2 regions of the Slackia heliotrinireducens DSM 20476 genome follow, and region 2 is predicted to be linked to the other one. Evidence: riboswitches for the same ligand, from Rfam matches in the RefSeq annotation. Region 2 holds a riboswitch; the other holds the start of a gene.

Region 1 (7,413 bases), 1.3 Mb from region 2:
ATGCGAAAACCGCTCGACATACACGATGTGGAAGCCGCAGCCGCCAATCTGGCACGGCGCGCTTTCGCCAACCGCGGCATAATCTCCTGGGGCATCACCCTGGGCTGCGGCAAACGCTGGCAGGACGTCGACAAGAAAGAGCTTCTCACCGTAGGCGAACAGCTGCCGCCCTACGCCATCGGCCACGATGAGCGCAAGGCCCCCTTCCCCATGTTGGAAGACGGGACGGAAGTTCCCAGAATGCTCGTGAGCTTTACCGATGACAACGGGGTATGCCTGTATGCCTGGGCAATCGCGGATGAAGCCAGCCCTGTGTTGGGGCTGGGCGCCGATCTGGCATCCACCGAAGACTTCGAGGGCGGCCCGTCCGACGACCGGCTCGTCAAGCTGCTGCTCAACGACAGAGAAAGGGAGATTGCGAAGACCATCTGCCCAGATGATTTCATATCGGGATACGCGGCGGCGTTTTCCGCCAAGGAGGCCGCGTTCAAGCGCACGGCCCGCGTCCTGCGCACCTGGTACGAAACCCACGATGAGGAGTTGTTCTTCGAGGTCCGCGATTTCGAAATGACCGAACCGGGCCTGGAGCGGGGCACCGCCCGAACGGGCCGGGCCCAAACAGCCTGCGACAAGTTAGGCATATCCCGTATCGAAGTGCTCCACGATCCGCTGCCCGGCGCCGTGCTCACCTTCGCGCTGGCGCTTCGCTAGAGCATGCGGGAGGAAAGACAAGCCGTGAACGTATCCGTGCTCGGGGACTCCATATCCACCTTCGAAGGGTACAACCCGCCAGCCAATGCCGTGTACTATTACACAACCCGGCTCAAGGCGAACCATCTGGACACCGTCCACGATACCTGGTGGGGACAGGTGATCGACCACGTCGGAGGCGAGCTGCTGGTCAACGAGTCCTTTTCGGGGTCCCTTGTGGCGGGGCGGGGCTTTCCCGCAGGCTGCTGCCCCGAACGCTCGCAGGGGCTCGACGCACACGGCGTTTGCCCCGATGCGGTGCTCGTGTATTTCGGCATCAACGATTACTTCAGCTGCGTTCCGTTATCGCAGGGCGCGTCTGCGCATGTGCCGGATACGACCTGTTTCGACGGGGCCTATGCCGCCATGGTCGACAACGTGCTTGCCGCATACCCGGACACGCAGATGTACTGCGCCACGTTGATGCGCGGCCACATTCCCGACTCCCCCACCTGGATGTTCCCAGGCTGGCGGTTCCCTACGAAGAACGCTTCGGGCGTGGCGCTGGCAGAATACAACGACGTCATCCGCCAGGTGGCGCATGCCCGCCCCGACTCCGTGCACCTTATCGACCTGGCCGCCTCGCATCTGACTTACGAGACCATCGACGGCCTGCACCCCACGTCCGCTGGACACGCGACCATGGCCCGTCTTTGGATCGACCGGATGGAAAACCAAGCGTAGCTTGTCACGCTTGAGAAGCGTCCTGTTCATACCATGCAATCAGATAGTCCACGACGATGCCGTAGGACTGCACGCCGGCTTCTTCACCAAAGCCCCGCAGGTACGTGTTGTTGACGGCGTCGCCCACATCCTCCAGCGACCCCTCATAGGCGTCGTAATGGGCACGCGTGTCCGACGAATCGGTCAGCACCAACGCCACGCCCAGGGCGTTTTCGCCATCCATCGCGTCCTCCAACAGCTGGCCCGCAAGCTCGGGGTCGGCCCGGTACAGCGCGCTGTAACAATATGAGAAAGCGTTGTAATAGCCTGAGTATCTGAAGCGTACGTCGTCGCTGGCATCGCAGGCCAGAAACGCGGCGAAGTTGGCCTCTTCTTCGCTGGCGATGCCCAGCCGATGGGCCGCCTCGTGGCACATGGTGAAGGGACGGTCCGCGTTCGCGCAGTTGTAGGCAACGCTTGATTCACCCGTGACGGGCATAAATATGCCCACGTATCCTAAATAGAGATGCGGCTCGCCCCACAGCAGCAGCGCCTTCACCGGAGCATGGGACCCGTCCGAAAACACGTCGTAGCGGCCCTCCAGCGGGCCGTACGCCGCACCGGCGATGGCTCCGAGCTCGTAAAAGTCCTGGTCGGCAAGGTGTCCTTCTCCAGTCCGCGGCACCTGGGGCGCTAGCTGCGCCGCCTGGTTAAGGTAATACCGCGTTGCCTCGGCCAACTGCTCGGCAGAGCTTTCGTGAGTCTTAAGCCCCAGCTCGTCGGACAGGGGCGGCGCGTAGTGGTTGAGCGCCCATCCGCCCACGAACAGCGTCGCCGCAACCGAAACCGCAAGGGCGACCGCTGAAATCCAAGGCATGATTCGCTTCCCGCCCCGCACACGCAGCGCCAACGCAGCAAAAGCCACCGCCGCCAGCGCCACGACCAGGAAGTCCCACAAGGCGACGGGGGCCACGCCTGTGACCGTCGAAAGGATCCCCATCAGCCCTTTCGAAAAACCACGGTAGGCGGGAAAGAACAATTCAGGAAAGCGCCCGGCGGCAAAGCGAATCGCAAGGCATGCGGCCGCCAGCACCGCCGCTACGGCGAAGCGCTCGATGGTTGCGTTGTCCCTTTTTCCGTCCATGGCGGCAATTGTACGCGAACCTTCCGCCCGCACGTTTCCCATCAGGGTTTCCGCATGGTTTCTGCGGCTGTGCCAGCCCCAGAAAAGCCACGGCCGGGGCCATGCACAACCAACAAGGTTGCGTTAACAGCGTGTGACAAATCCCGTTTACCGACACGAACCTACCTATCAAGGGTACAATCGCTACCAACGTTTTCCGATGAACGAGAAAGAGCAGTACCAACCATGACCCTGATCCTACCAGAGGGGTACGACCCCAAAATGTCCGCCCGCGAGACGGAAGAAGCCATCAAATACATCCGCGACACGTTCCAGCGTGAATACGGTCGCGAAATGCGCCTTTCGCGCGTGTCTGCGCCGCTGTACGTATTCCAGAACACCGGCTTGAACGACAACCTCAACGGCGTGGAGCGCCCCGTAAGCTTCGACGTGCCCTGGGCCCCCGACGAGCCGGTGGAAGTCGTGCAGTCTCTGGCCAAGTGGAAGCGCATGGCTCTCAAGAAGTACGGCTACCTGCCCCACGAAGGCATCTACACCAACATGAACGCCATCCGCCGCGACGAGGAGCTGGACAACCTGCACTCCATCTACGTGGACCAATGGGACTGGGAACGCGTCATCTCCAAGGAGGAGCGCACCGAGGAAACGCTGCGCCAGGCCGCCAAGGACATCTTCCGCATCATCAAGCACATGGAGCATGAGGTCTGGTACAAGTACCCCCATGCCGTCCACCATCTGCCCGACGAGATCCACTTCATCTCCTCCGAAGAGCTCCTGCAGATGTATCCCGACATGACCCCCGGGCAGCGCGAAGACGCCATCTGCAAGAAGCTGGGCTGCGTGTTCGTCATGGGCATCGGCGACACGCTCTCCAACGGCGAAAAGCATGACGGCCGCGCCCCCGACTACGACGACTGGCACCTCAACGGCGACATCCTCATGTGGTACGAACCGCTGGGCCGCTCGCTGGAAATCTCCAGCATGGGCATCCGCGTCGACGAGGATTCGCTGCTCGAACAGCTCAAGAAGGCCGGCTGCGAGGAGCGTGCGAACATGCCGTTCCACCGCATGATCCTGGAGAAGGAGCTCCCCTACACCATGGGCGGCGGCATCGGCCAGTCGCGTCTGTGCATGCTGCTGTTGGGCCGCGTGCACGTGGGCGAGGTCCAGGCCAGCATCTGGCCCCAGGACATGATCGACGCGTGCGAAAGCCACAACATCCATCTGCTGTAACGCATCGCTTCCCCATACCGCAACCGCTCGCGGCGGCCGCAGGGACCCTTCCTGCGGCCGCCGCTGCATTGTGCCCGCGGGCATTTCGCCGCATGGTTATGGAAAACGCCCATTATGCGGACATCTCCCTATGCATCGTCCGTTCGAAACGCCAGTGCGGCCTTTACGCTTGCCCCACGCAAGCGTATACTTGCCCCATTGAATTCTGTTTCAGGGCGGGGTGGAAGTCCCCACTGGCGGTAAACCTGCATGGCAAGTCCGCGACCCCGAGGCTGCGGCTTCGGGCTGACTTGGGTTAGATTCCCAGACCAACGGTACAGTCCGGATGGAAGAAGCAGAAGCCCCGCATCTGCGGCGAGCCTGTGTAACCTATGCAAACGGATTCATGCCGACGACCGTGCTCCAAGGAACGGCCGTCAGGAGCATCGTTGCCTTGGGTGAAAGAAAGGACTCGTTATGCCGACCATGACAAACACCAACAAGTGGGATACCCGCACCCTCGTCACCATGGCGCTGCTTGCAGCCATCGCCATCCTGCTGAGCTTTTTGGAATTCCCCATTTTCGCCGCCGTTCCCTTCCTGAAGCTGGACGTGTCCTTCACGCCCTGCGCCGTGGCGGGCTTCGCCTACGGACCGCTGGCAGGCTTCGTCGTCGGAGCCATCACCGCCGTGGCCCACGGCATGATTTCCGGCAACTGGGTGGGCGCCCTCATGAACATCGTCATGGTGCTCGCATTCGTGGTACCCGCTGCCTTCATCTACAAGAAGAACCACACCTTCAAGGGCGCCGTCATCGCGTTGGTCGTGGCCACACTCGTCCAGTCCATCGTTTCCGTTCCCGCCAACGTCCTCATCGACCCGCTGTACGGCGTTCCTGCCGATGTGGTCCTGGGCCTTGCCGGCTGGATCGCGGCCTTCAACGTGGTCAAGGGCGTCGCGAACTCCGTTCTGACCATGGTGGTCTACAAGAGCATCTCCAACCTCATCACCCCGCAGAAAGACCAGGTGAGCGGCCGCTAGGCCAAACCTATGGAAGCACTACGGCTGGACGACGCCTGGTTCACCTACACAGGCGATGAATTCGTGTTGAAGGGTATCGACCTTTCGGTGCAGGAGGGCGAGTTCCTCTGCATCCTGGGCGGCAACGGCAGCGGCAAAAGCACGCTTGCCAAGCATATCAACGCCCTGCTGGCACCCGACCGCGGAAGCGCCCAGGTGCTGGGATGCGACACCTCCGATCCCGAAAACCTGTATTTCATCAGGAGCAACGCGGGCATGGTGTTTCAGAACCCCGACGACCAGCTGGTAGCCAACCTGATTGAGAACGACGTCGCATTCGGCCCGGAGAACCTGGGCGTTCCCGCAGCCGAGCTGCGCCAACGCGTGACCGAAGCCCTTGAGCAGGTGGGTCTGCAGGGCTTCGAGCGCAAGGAGACCAACGCCCTTTCCGGCGGCCAGAAGCAGCGCGTCGCCATTGCCGGCGTGCTGGCCATGCGGCCGAAGATCCTGGTGTTGGACGAAGCCTCCGCCATGCTCGACCCCCGCGGCCGCAACGGGCTCATGCGCGTCTGCCGCGAGCTCAACGACGCGGGCATGACCATCATCATGATCACTCACTATATGGAAGAGGTCGTCCACGCAGACCGCGTCGTGGTGCTTGACTCCGGCTCCGTCGCCCTTGAGGGCACCCCCGAAGAAGTGCTGACCCAGGCGCAGGAGCTCGAGCGGCTGTCGCTCGACGTGCCGTTCGCCGTCAAGGCGAGCCTGGCATTGCGTGAGGCGGGCGTGCCCGTGCGCGTGCATGTGGACGAAGACGACCTGGTCAGCGATGTAGAGCGGCTGTTTGCGGAAGGCGGTGCGCAATGATCGAGTTCGACAATGTCGGCTTCACTTATCAGCACGCCGCCGACATCAAGCGCGCAAAGCGCCGCAAGCGCGTTGCTGCCGAACCCCGCGCCGATTGGGGCAACCGTCCCGATGAGGTATGGGCGCTGCGCAACATCAGCTTCACGTTGGACAAGGGCGAGTTCCTGGGCATCGCCGGGCATACCGGCAGCGGCAAGAGTACCCTCATCCAACACATAAACGGCCTGCTCACACCTACCGAAGGACGAGTGCTCATCGATGGGGAGCCCGTCGGCAACCCCGAAACCGCCGCCAAATCCGGCATCGGCATGGTGTTCCAATACCCCGAACACCAGCTGTTCGCAGCCAGCGTGTATGAAGACGTGGTGTTCGGGCCGCGCAACCTGGGCTGCAGCGCCGACGAGGCCGAAGAGCGCTACCGCAAGGCCATGGACCGCGTCGACCTAGATGCCGACGCCCTGCGGGACGCGAGCCCCTTCGGGCTGTCCGGCGGACAGCAGCGCCGCGTCGCCTTCGCCGGCGTTTTGGCCATGGAGCCCACCGTGCTGGTGCTCGACGAGCCGGTGGCGGGCCTCGACCCCAAATCCCGAGAGGACTTTCTGCAGTTCATAGCCAGGCTTCATCGTGAACAGGGGCTCACCGTGGTCATGGTGTCCCACGCCATGGACGACCTGGCGCGACTGTGCACCCGGGTGCTGATGCTCAACCAAGGGCGGATGCATGCCTTGGGCACGCCCGCCGAAGTGTTTGCCGACGGCGACCAGATGAAGGCCATCGGCCTGGGCCAGCCCGCCGCGCAACGGGTGGGGTCCAAGCTCATGGCGAAAGGCATCGACCTGCAGCAGCCCGACGGGCTGTTTACCCTGGAGACGCTGACCAGCGCCGTGGCTCAGGTTTGGAAGCAGCGTGCCTGATGAACGACGCATTGCTCGGTAAATACTACGCCGCCGACAGCGCGGTGCACAACCTGGACGCACGCATCAAGATCACGGCGATGCTCGCCATGATGGGAGCCATCTTCGCATGCGGCAGCTACGCCGCCCTTGGAGTATGCGCCCTGTTCATAGCGGCGGCCTTCGCACTCTCGCACGTGCCGGCGGGCCAAGCCCTGCATTCCATCGCGCCGCTCATGTTCATCGTAGTCATCACGGCCATCATCAACATCTTCTTCGAGCATGACGGCGCCGTGCTGCTGCAGCTCGGACCTATTGTCATCAACCAGGGCGGCGTGCACCTGGCCGTGTTCATGGGCATCCGACTCACCCTGCTGCTGCTTGTCGCCAGCCTGCTGACACTGACGACCACCACCATCGATTTGACCGACGGCATGGAGGCCCTGCTCAAGCCCTTTGCGAAAATCGGGTTTCCCGCCCATGAGTTCGCCATGATCCTCGGTATCGCCCTGCGGTTCCTTCCCCAGTTCATGACGGAATTGAATGTCATCCGCGCCGCTCAGGCATCCCGCGGCGCACATTTTTCAGCCAACGTGTTCAAGGACGGCCTCAAGGGCATATCGAGTCTGATGGTACCTCTGTTCACGAGCGCGTTCCGTCATGCCGAAACCCTTTCCGGCGCCATGGAGGCGCGCTGCTACCACGGTGGGACGGGCCGCACAAAGCTCAATCCCTTCAAGCTGCGCGCGGCAGACGGCTTGGCCATGCTTCTGGTCTGCGCTTGCATCGCCTGCGTAGTGGCGCTCAATATCCTTCTGTAAGAAAGCTGGGGCATCGGACGTCTGAAATGCGGTGGGAAGACGC
Region 2 (7,413 bases):
CGACTTGGCGCTCGACCGTTCACTGCGCCCGAAACATCTGGATGACTATATCGGGCAGACGCGCGTCAAAGACAGCCTGTCCATTCTTATTCAGGCGGCCAAGCAGCGCGGCGAATGCATGGACCATGTGCTGTTCAGCGGCCCTCCGGGCTTGGGTAAAACCACGCTTGCAACGGTGGTGGCAAACGAGCTGGGGGCCAACATCCGCACTACCAGCGGCCCTGCCATCGCCCGTACCGGCGATCTGGCCGCCATCCTCACAAACCTGGAAGACGGCGATGTACTGTTCATCGATGAGATTCATCGGCTGAACCGCCAGGTGGAAGAGGTTTTGTATCCGGCGCTTGAGGACTACGTGCTCGACATCGTCGTCGGCAAAGGTCCCGCCGCCCGCAGCATCCGCCTGGACCTTCCCAAGTTCACATTGGTGGGGGCCACCACCCGTACGGGTTTGCTTACCGGCCCTTTGCGCGATCGCTTCGGCATTGTGTTCCGTCTGGATTACTACACCCCGGAAGAGCTCGCAGGCATCGTGAAGCGCTCGGCCGGTATTCTGGATGTGGCCATCGACGAAGAAGGCGCCCTGGAAATCGCGCGTCGAAGTCGTGGAACGCCGCGTTTGGCAAACCGCATGCTCAAACGCGTGCGGGATTGGGCGCAGGTGCGCGGAACCGGCGACATCGACGAGGATACGGCCGCCCAGGCCCTGAGCTTCTTCGAGGTCGACTCCCTCGGTTTGGACGCCCTTGACAATAAAATATTGGAGCTGCTCTGCGTCGGCTTCGACGGCAGGCCTGTCGGTTTGTCTACGTTGGCCAGCGCACTGTCGGAGGATCCCGATACGGTCGAGGACGTGTATGAGCCATATCTCATTCAACAGGGGCTTATCATGCGCACGCCGAAGGGCCGTCAGGCTACGGACCGCGCTTTCGAGCATATTGGAATCAAGAGGGTTTAAATGCTGCAGCAAGACTACCTGATGCGCTTGATCATTCAATTCGTCGCCGCAACTACTCGTTCAATTGAGATCGGCAAGGTGCGGCCGAAAGAGGCCGCAGAAGGTTTGGAAGACGCCATGTCCGAAGCTCTGGACATGGACGCTTCCACGTTGTTGCGCCTTGAGCCCGAAAGCCTTTCGGACATTCTGCGAGTTTCGGGGGTCGACCCCGATCTGATGGAGTACATCATCCGTTCGATGCTGCTTGAGGCCTGGTATCTCGAGGAGGCGAATCTGCCGAAAACCGGTCAGCTTCGCAGGGATCAGGCTCGCGCCCTGGCATACATGTACGGGCTTGAAGACACTTTGGATTTCGACATACCCGTTGAAGACTTGGAAACGGAGCTGCGCCGTTTGGCGGAGGAGGACGGCATCGATTTTGATGCCCCTTGGTCTGACGACTGATTCAATATCGAATCGTAAATACGACAGCATTCATACTTCAAATTCTATATAAATTAGTCGTGAATGCCATATGATGAAACATTAATATACCAGTTCAAAAGCTTGTTTGAATTGTGCCGATTACGATAAAACTCGGGGTTTTCCCCGACTGTAAACTTATTTGTTGACAAAACAAAGGATAATGACCATTGGTTGGTTTCGCGAAAAGCGAATTGGTTGGCTGGCATGAAAAACCAGTCTGAGTTTTCCTTGTGGAAAGAAAGAGACCGCACATGGCTGAAGGCACTGTCAAATGGTTTAGTCCCGAAAAGGGCTACGGGTTCATCTCCCAGGCCGACGGAGAAAATTTGTTCGTCCATTTCTCTGAGATTCAGATGGATGGCTACAAGACTCTCGAAGAGGGCGCGAAGGTTACCTTCGAAGTCACCGAAGGCGCAAACGGCAAGAAGCAGGCTAGCAACGTGGTTCCCCAATAGGGACGCGGTTGTTTCCAGTTTTTAAGCTAGATGATGAACGGCGGGAGGGACGCACGGTTCCTCCCGCCGTTTACGTTTACCGACATTGAGATATAGGACAGCTTCGCCGCTTCTGTTGATATTCGGCGCAATGCGCTGCCCGTTGTCTCGAAATCGGCCGCTTTTGGGGTTGACCCATCACTTTAGTGCGCTATACTGACCCCGATGTCTGTTCAGGGCGAGGTGAAATTCCTCACTGGCGGTAACGGGGAAACCCGAAGTCCGCGACCCTCTTAACGGAGGCTGATTCGGTGCAAGTCCGAAACCAACGGTTACAGTCCGGATGGAAGAACACGATGTCATGTACGTGGCCCGTAGTGGGTCGCGATATGTGATGCATCCATAACCATCATGCGCACCTGCAGACATGCGGGTGTTTTTTATTGCCCGCACGCGATAGGACGACATCGGGAAGGCGGGCGCCATGACCGCAGACGAGAAGATGATGCGCCGGGCAATCGAGCTGGCTCGCACGGCTGCGGGCTGGACCAATCCGAATCCGCTGGTTGGAGCCGTCATCGTAAAGGACGGCCGCGTTATCGGCGAAGGTTGCCACGAGCGTTACGGCGACTTGCACGCCGAACGCAACGCATTGGCGTCGTGCACCGAATCGCCGCAGGGCGCCACCATGTACGTGACGCTCGAGCCCTGCAGCCACACCGGAAAACAGCCTCCGTGTGCCGACGCGTTGGTCGAAGCGGGAATCGCGCGGGTGGTCGTGGGTTCGCGCGACCCCAATCCGTTGGTGTCGGGTCGCGGCATTGCACGGCTGCGCGCCGCCGGCATCCAGGTGGAAGAGGACTTCCTCCGCCAGGAGTGCGACGGGATCAATCCCGTGTTCTTCCATTTCATCACGACGAAGACGCCTTATGTGGTAGCCAAGTGGGCCATGACCGCCGATGGGAAGATCGCCACGGCAACCCGTGATGCCAGGTGGGTCTCCTGCGAAGCATCCCGCGCCGACACCCATGAGCTTCGACACCGTCTGGCCGGCATCATGGTCGGCGTCAACACGGTGCTCGCCGACGACCCCATGCTCAACGCGCGGCGCGGCGTGCCAAGCAACCAGCCGTTGCGCATCGTGTGTGACTCGTCTTTAAGGATTCCGCTGGACAGCGCTCTTGTGCGCTCGGCAACCGAAGTGCCCGTGCTTGTGGCGTGCGCCTGCAACATCGACCAAGGGGAACGCCTGGATAAGGCTATCCGTTTGCGGGCGGCCGGCGTCGACGTGGTGTCGCTTCCGGGGGCCGACGGCAAGGTGGACCTTGCCGCTCTTATGGCGCATCTGGGCGAATCGGGCGTCGACTCCGTCCTGGTGGAGGGCGGTGGCACCCTGCACGCGAACATGTTCAAAAGCGGCCTGGTCGACGAGGTGGTCGTTTACCTTGCACCCAAGGTGTGCGGTGGCACGAGCGCACCGACCCCTGTGGGCGGCGCGGGAGCGGCCCTTATGGCTGACGCCCTTCAATTGGGAAAACCCCAGGTAGACATCGTGGGCGACGACGTCCGTCTGACATATCGACTGAATCGAGGGATTTAGATGTTCACTGGCATCGTTGAGGAGATGGGAACGGTTCGGCGCGTCCTGCCCGGCGCCCGAGCGGGCAAAATCACCATCGGAGCGTCCAAGGTGCTCGGCGGCACGCAGATCGGCGACAGCATCGCCGTCAACGGCGTGTGCCTGACTGTGGTGGAGATGGGCGCCGACAGCTTCGTGGCCGACGTCATGCCCGAAACCCTGTCCAAATCGGGGCTCGGCCAGCTCAAAACCGGGGACAAAGTGAACCTGGAGCGGGCCATGGCCGCTGACGGGAGGTTCGGCGGGCATATCGTGTCGGGCCACATCGACGGCACGGGCCGCATTGCGGAGATGCGTCCCGATCAGAATGCGGTGCGGGTGCGCATCTCTGCGCCGGCCGGCATTCTCGCCCTCATTGTGGAGAAGGGGTCCATTGCGATCGACGGCATCAGCCTGACGGTTGCTTCGGTGTCCGCCACCGACTTCCAGGTGTCTCTCATTCCCCATACCGGGGAGGAGACGACCCTGCTCAAGAAGCGCGCAGGGGACATCGTCAACCTGGAAAACGATGTGGTGGGCAAGTACGTGCAGAAGCTGTTGGGAAGCGCTTTGGGCAAGCCGGCGGAGCAGGCTCCGTTGCAAGAAGCGTCTTCCGGCATGACCGTCGAGTTCCTCCAAAAATACGGGTTCTAACAACACAGTTGTGAATAGAGGCGCGAAGCGCCGCACGAGAAAGGAAAGAAGATGACGAACGTCTTCGAAGAGCAAGAGGTTCTATCCGCAAACGCCGTCCGCATGGGCTCCATCCAGGACGCCATCAACGAGCTGCAGGCAGGCCATCTCATCCTGGTCGTCGACGACCCCGACCGTGAGAACGAAGGCGACCTGATCTGCGCCGCGGAATACGCGACCACCTACAACGTGAACTTTATGGCGACGCACGCCAAGGGCCTCATCTGCATGCCGATGAGCTCGGAGCTCGCCCACAAACTGAATTTCCCGCCCATGGTCTCCGAGAACACCGACAACCACGAGACCGCGTTCACCGTTTCGGTGGACCACGTGGACACCACCACGGGTATCTCGGCGGTGGAACGCTCCTATACCGCCATGAAGTGCGTAGATGAGAAGTCCAAGCCCGAGGATTTCCGCAGGCCCGGCCATATGTTCCCGCTGATCGCCAAGGCGGGCGGCGTGTTGGAGCGCAACGGCCACACCGAAGCCACCGTCGATCTGCTGCGCCATGCCGGCATGAAGCAGTGCGGATTGTGCTGCGAGATCATGCGCGAAGACGGCAGCATGATGCGTACCGCCGAGCTTCTGGACTTCGCCGAGGCCCACGGCATCGTCATGGTGTCCATCAAGCAGCTGCAGGACTACTGCCGCGAGCATGACAACCACATGAAGGAACAGGCCTGCGCCACACTTCCCACCGCGTACGGCGAATTCGAAATCCACGGTTTTGTGAACGACATCACGGGCGAAGAGCACGTGGCCCTGGTCAAGGGCAACATCGGCGACGGGCAGGATGTTCTGGTGCGTGTGCACAGCGAGTGCCTGACCGGCGACGTGTTCGGCAGCCATCGCTGCGATTGCGGCGAGCAGCTGCACAGCGCTATGAGCCAAATCGAGGCGGAGGGCCGCGGCGTGGTCCTGTACATGCGCCAGGAGGGTCGCGGCATCGGCCTCATGAACAAGATTCGCGCCTACAAGCTGCAGGAACAGGGGATGGATACCGTCGACGCCAACGTGGCGTTGGGATTCGAGCCTGACATGCGCGAATACTGGAGCGGTGCGCAGATCCTGCGCAATCTGGGCTGCAGGTCCATCCGTCTTCTGACGAACAACCCGGACAAGGTCTACGGGCTGAAGGGCTTCAATCTGAAGATCACCGAGCGCGTGCCCATCGAGATCGAACCGCAGGAGCATGACCGCAAATACCTGGAGACCAAGCGCGATCGCATGGGCCACCAGTTCACAAATATCCTCAACGATTAGAAAACATGCCGCAGGCCGGCGCAACAGAAAGGACGAACAATGGCAGTAAGGGTTATCGAGGGCAAGGTCGTAAACGAAGGCATCAAGGTCGGCATTGTGCTGCCCCGTTTCAACGAGTTCATCACGGGCAAGCTGCTGGATGGCGCGCTGGATGCGCTGCGCCGCCACAACGTGGCCGATGAGGATGTCACCGTGGCGTGGGTTCCCGGCGCATTCGAGGTGCCGGTCGTTGCCCAGAAGATGGCCGAATCCGACGACTACGACGCGGTTATCGCGCTGGGTGCCGTCATCCGCGGCGCCACCGGGCATTACGACGTGGTGGTGAACGAAGTATCCAAGGGCATCGCGCAAATCTCCCTGAAGACCGGCAAACCCGTCATGATGGGCGTGCTGACCACCGATACCATCGAGCAGGCCGTCGAGCGCGCGGGCACCAAGGCCGGCAACAAGGGTTACGAATGCGCCGTGGGTGCCATAGAGATGGTGAACGTGCTTCGCCAGCTGTAGGTTCTGGCTTGCCGCGTGACGGATGCGCCGGCGGATGTGCACGAAGTCGAGAGGTGCACGGCCGGAAGCCGTCACGCGGTGTATTCTTCGGTATGTTAGTGGACAACACAGATGAATATGTGGTCTAAAAGGCCGCATTGTGATGAAAATGAAGCAAAGCACGACAGTAGATGCGTACGCTTCGCCGCTTCGTGCACATCGGCTGGTCCGCACGTGGCGGGAAAGCCGGTTTCGGAGGTTTTGATGGCTCTATCCACGGTGGTTTTCGATTTCGACGGGACGCTGCATGACAGCATGCAGGTGTATCCGCGCGCCCTGAAGGCGGTTTGCCAGGGGCTTATGGATCGCGGGCTCGTCGAGCGCCGCGAGATGGGCGACGGGGAAATCGCCGGCTACATCGGCCTTACCACGAAGGAGATGTGGCAGACCTTCGCCCCCGACCTGGACGAGGCTACGCAGCGGCAGTCGGGAATCGAGGTTGGCCGCACTATGGACGAGCTCATCGCGAACGGGGAAAGCAAACTGTACGACGGTGTGCCCGACATGTTGCAGCGGGTGTTCGATATGGGTCTTGACCTGGTGTTTTTGAGCAACTGCCGCATTGCGTACCAAGAAGTGTGCCGCAAGGCGTTCGGGATGGACGCATGGTTTTCGGCGTACTACAACTCCGAAGAAGCCCACGACCTGCCCAAAGAGGTGATCTTCGAACGCATTGCCGAGGTATTCGACGGCGATTACCTTATCGTGGGCGACCGCGACAAGGACCTGCAGATTGCCCAGGTCCACGGCCTGCCGTCCATCGGCTGCCTGTACGGTTACGGCTCCCGCGAGGAGCTCGCCTGCGCCACCTATCTTGTCGAGTCGCCGGGTGATGTGGCGAACATCATCGAGACCCTGCTGTAGCGCGCGGCCTTCCGGCTATTCGGGAAGCGCCTGGCAGAAGGCCAGAAAATCGGTGCTCGTTCCGTGGGGGAACTGTTCCAGGTCGACGCCCCCGTCTTGGACGATAAGGTGGTCGGTCACCAGATACAGATTGCATCCGAGCCGCGCCGTCACGCCGTCCTCGAGGGTGTTGTTGCCTACCATCAGCATATCGCCAGGCTTGTGACCTGCCATTTCAAACACATGGTTGTAGTATTCCGTCCGAGGCTTGAGCGCCGTCGAGTTGCTGTACGTGGTGATGAACTCGAAATCGTCCGGGTTCAGGCCTGCCCAACCAAGGCGTGTCTGCACGGCCTCAAGAGGAAACATGGGCATGGTCGCCACGGCCATGGGGTAGCCTTTCGCCTTGAGCGTCGCCACGGCATCGACCATGTTCTGGTCGGGGACCGTGCCGCCTTTCACCTTGTCGAAGTCGGACAGGTAGAAATCCAGCATCAGCGGCTCGTATTCTTCACGCGGGGCCTCAATCAGAGGTTCGAAGGCGTCCCAGAAGCACTTCTCATTGGTCTGATCAGGGTGCTCGGCCATTG

What was found. Region 2 has a riboswitch for FMN ahead of ribD (bifunctional diaminohydroxyphosphoribosylaminopyrimidine deaminase/5-amino-6-(5-phosphoribosylamino)uracil reductase RibD). Riboswitches for the same ligand answer to the same signal wherever they lie in the genome.
Region 1: linked by a shared signal. The riboswitch ahead of SHEL_RS11810 (ECF transporter S component) and the one ahead of ribD (bifunctional diaminohydroxyphosphoribosylaminopyrimidine deaminase/5-amino-6-(5-phosphoribosylamino)uracil reductase RibD) in region 2 are both predicted to bind FMN.

Annotation. Positions count from the first base shown of each region.
Region 1 is NC_013165.1:2,659,356-2,666,768, forward strand. Features, by position in the region: gene SHEL_RS11790 (4'-phosphopantetheinyl transferase superfamily protein) at 1-711, shown strand; gene SHEL_RS14575 (SGNH/GDSL hydrolase family protein) at 736-1,434, shown strand; gene SHEL_RS11800 (DUF3810 domain-containing protein) at 1,439-2,599, opposite strand; gene asnA (aspartate--ammonia ligase) at 2,783-3,790, shown strand; FMN riboswitch at 3,993-4,131, shown strand; gene SHEL_RS11810 (ECF transporter S component) at 4,247-4,810, shown strand; gene SHEL_RS11815 (energy-coupling factor transporter ATPase) at 4,820-5,656, shown strand; gene SHEL_RS11820 (energy-coupling factor transporter ATPase) at 5,653-6,570, shown strand; gene SHEL_RS11825 (energy-coupling factor transporter transmembrane component T family protein) at 6,570-7,370, shown strand.
Region 2 is NC_013165.1:820,968-828,380, forward strand. Features, by position in the region: gene ruvB (Holliday junction branch migration DNA helicase RuvB) at 1-958, shown strand, start outside; gene SHEL_RS03450 (hypothetical protein) at 959-1,402, shown strand; gene SHEL_RS03455 (cold-shock protein) at 1,675-1,878, shown strand; FMN riboswitch at 2,083-2,216, shown strand; gene ribD (bifunctional diaminohydroxyphosphoribosylaminopyrimidine deaminase/5-amino-6-(5-phosphoribosylamino)uracil reductase RibD) at 2,342-3,457, shown strand; gene SHEL_RS03465 (riboflavin synthase) at 3,458-4,129, shown strand; gene SHEL_RS03470 (bifunctional 3,4-dihydroxy-2-butanone-4-phosphate synthase/GTP cyclohydrolase II) at 4,181-5,434, shown strand; gene ribH (6,7-dimethyl-8-ribityllumazine synthase) at 5,474-5,941, shown strand; gene SHEL_RS03480 (HAD family hydrolase) at 6,185-6,844, shown strand; gene SHEL_RS03485 (HAD family hydrolase) at 6,860-7,413, opposite strand, start outside.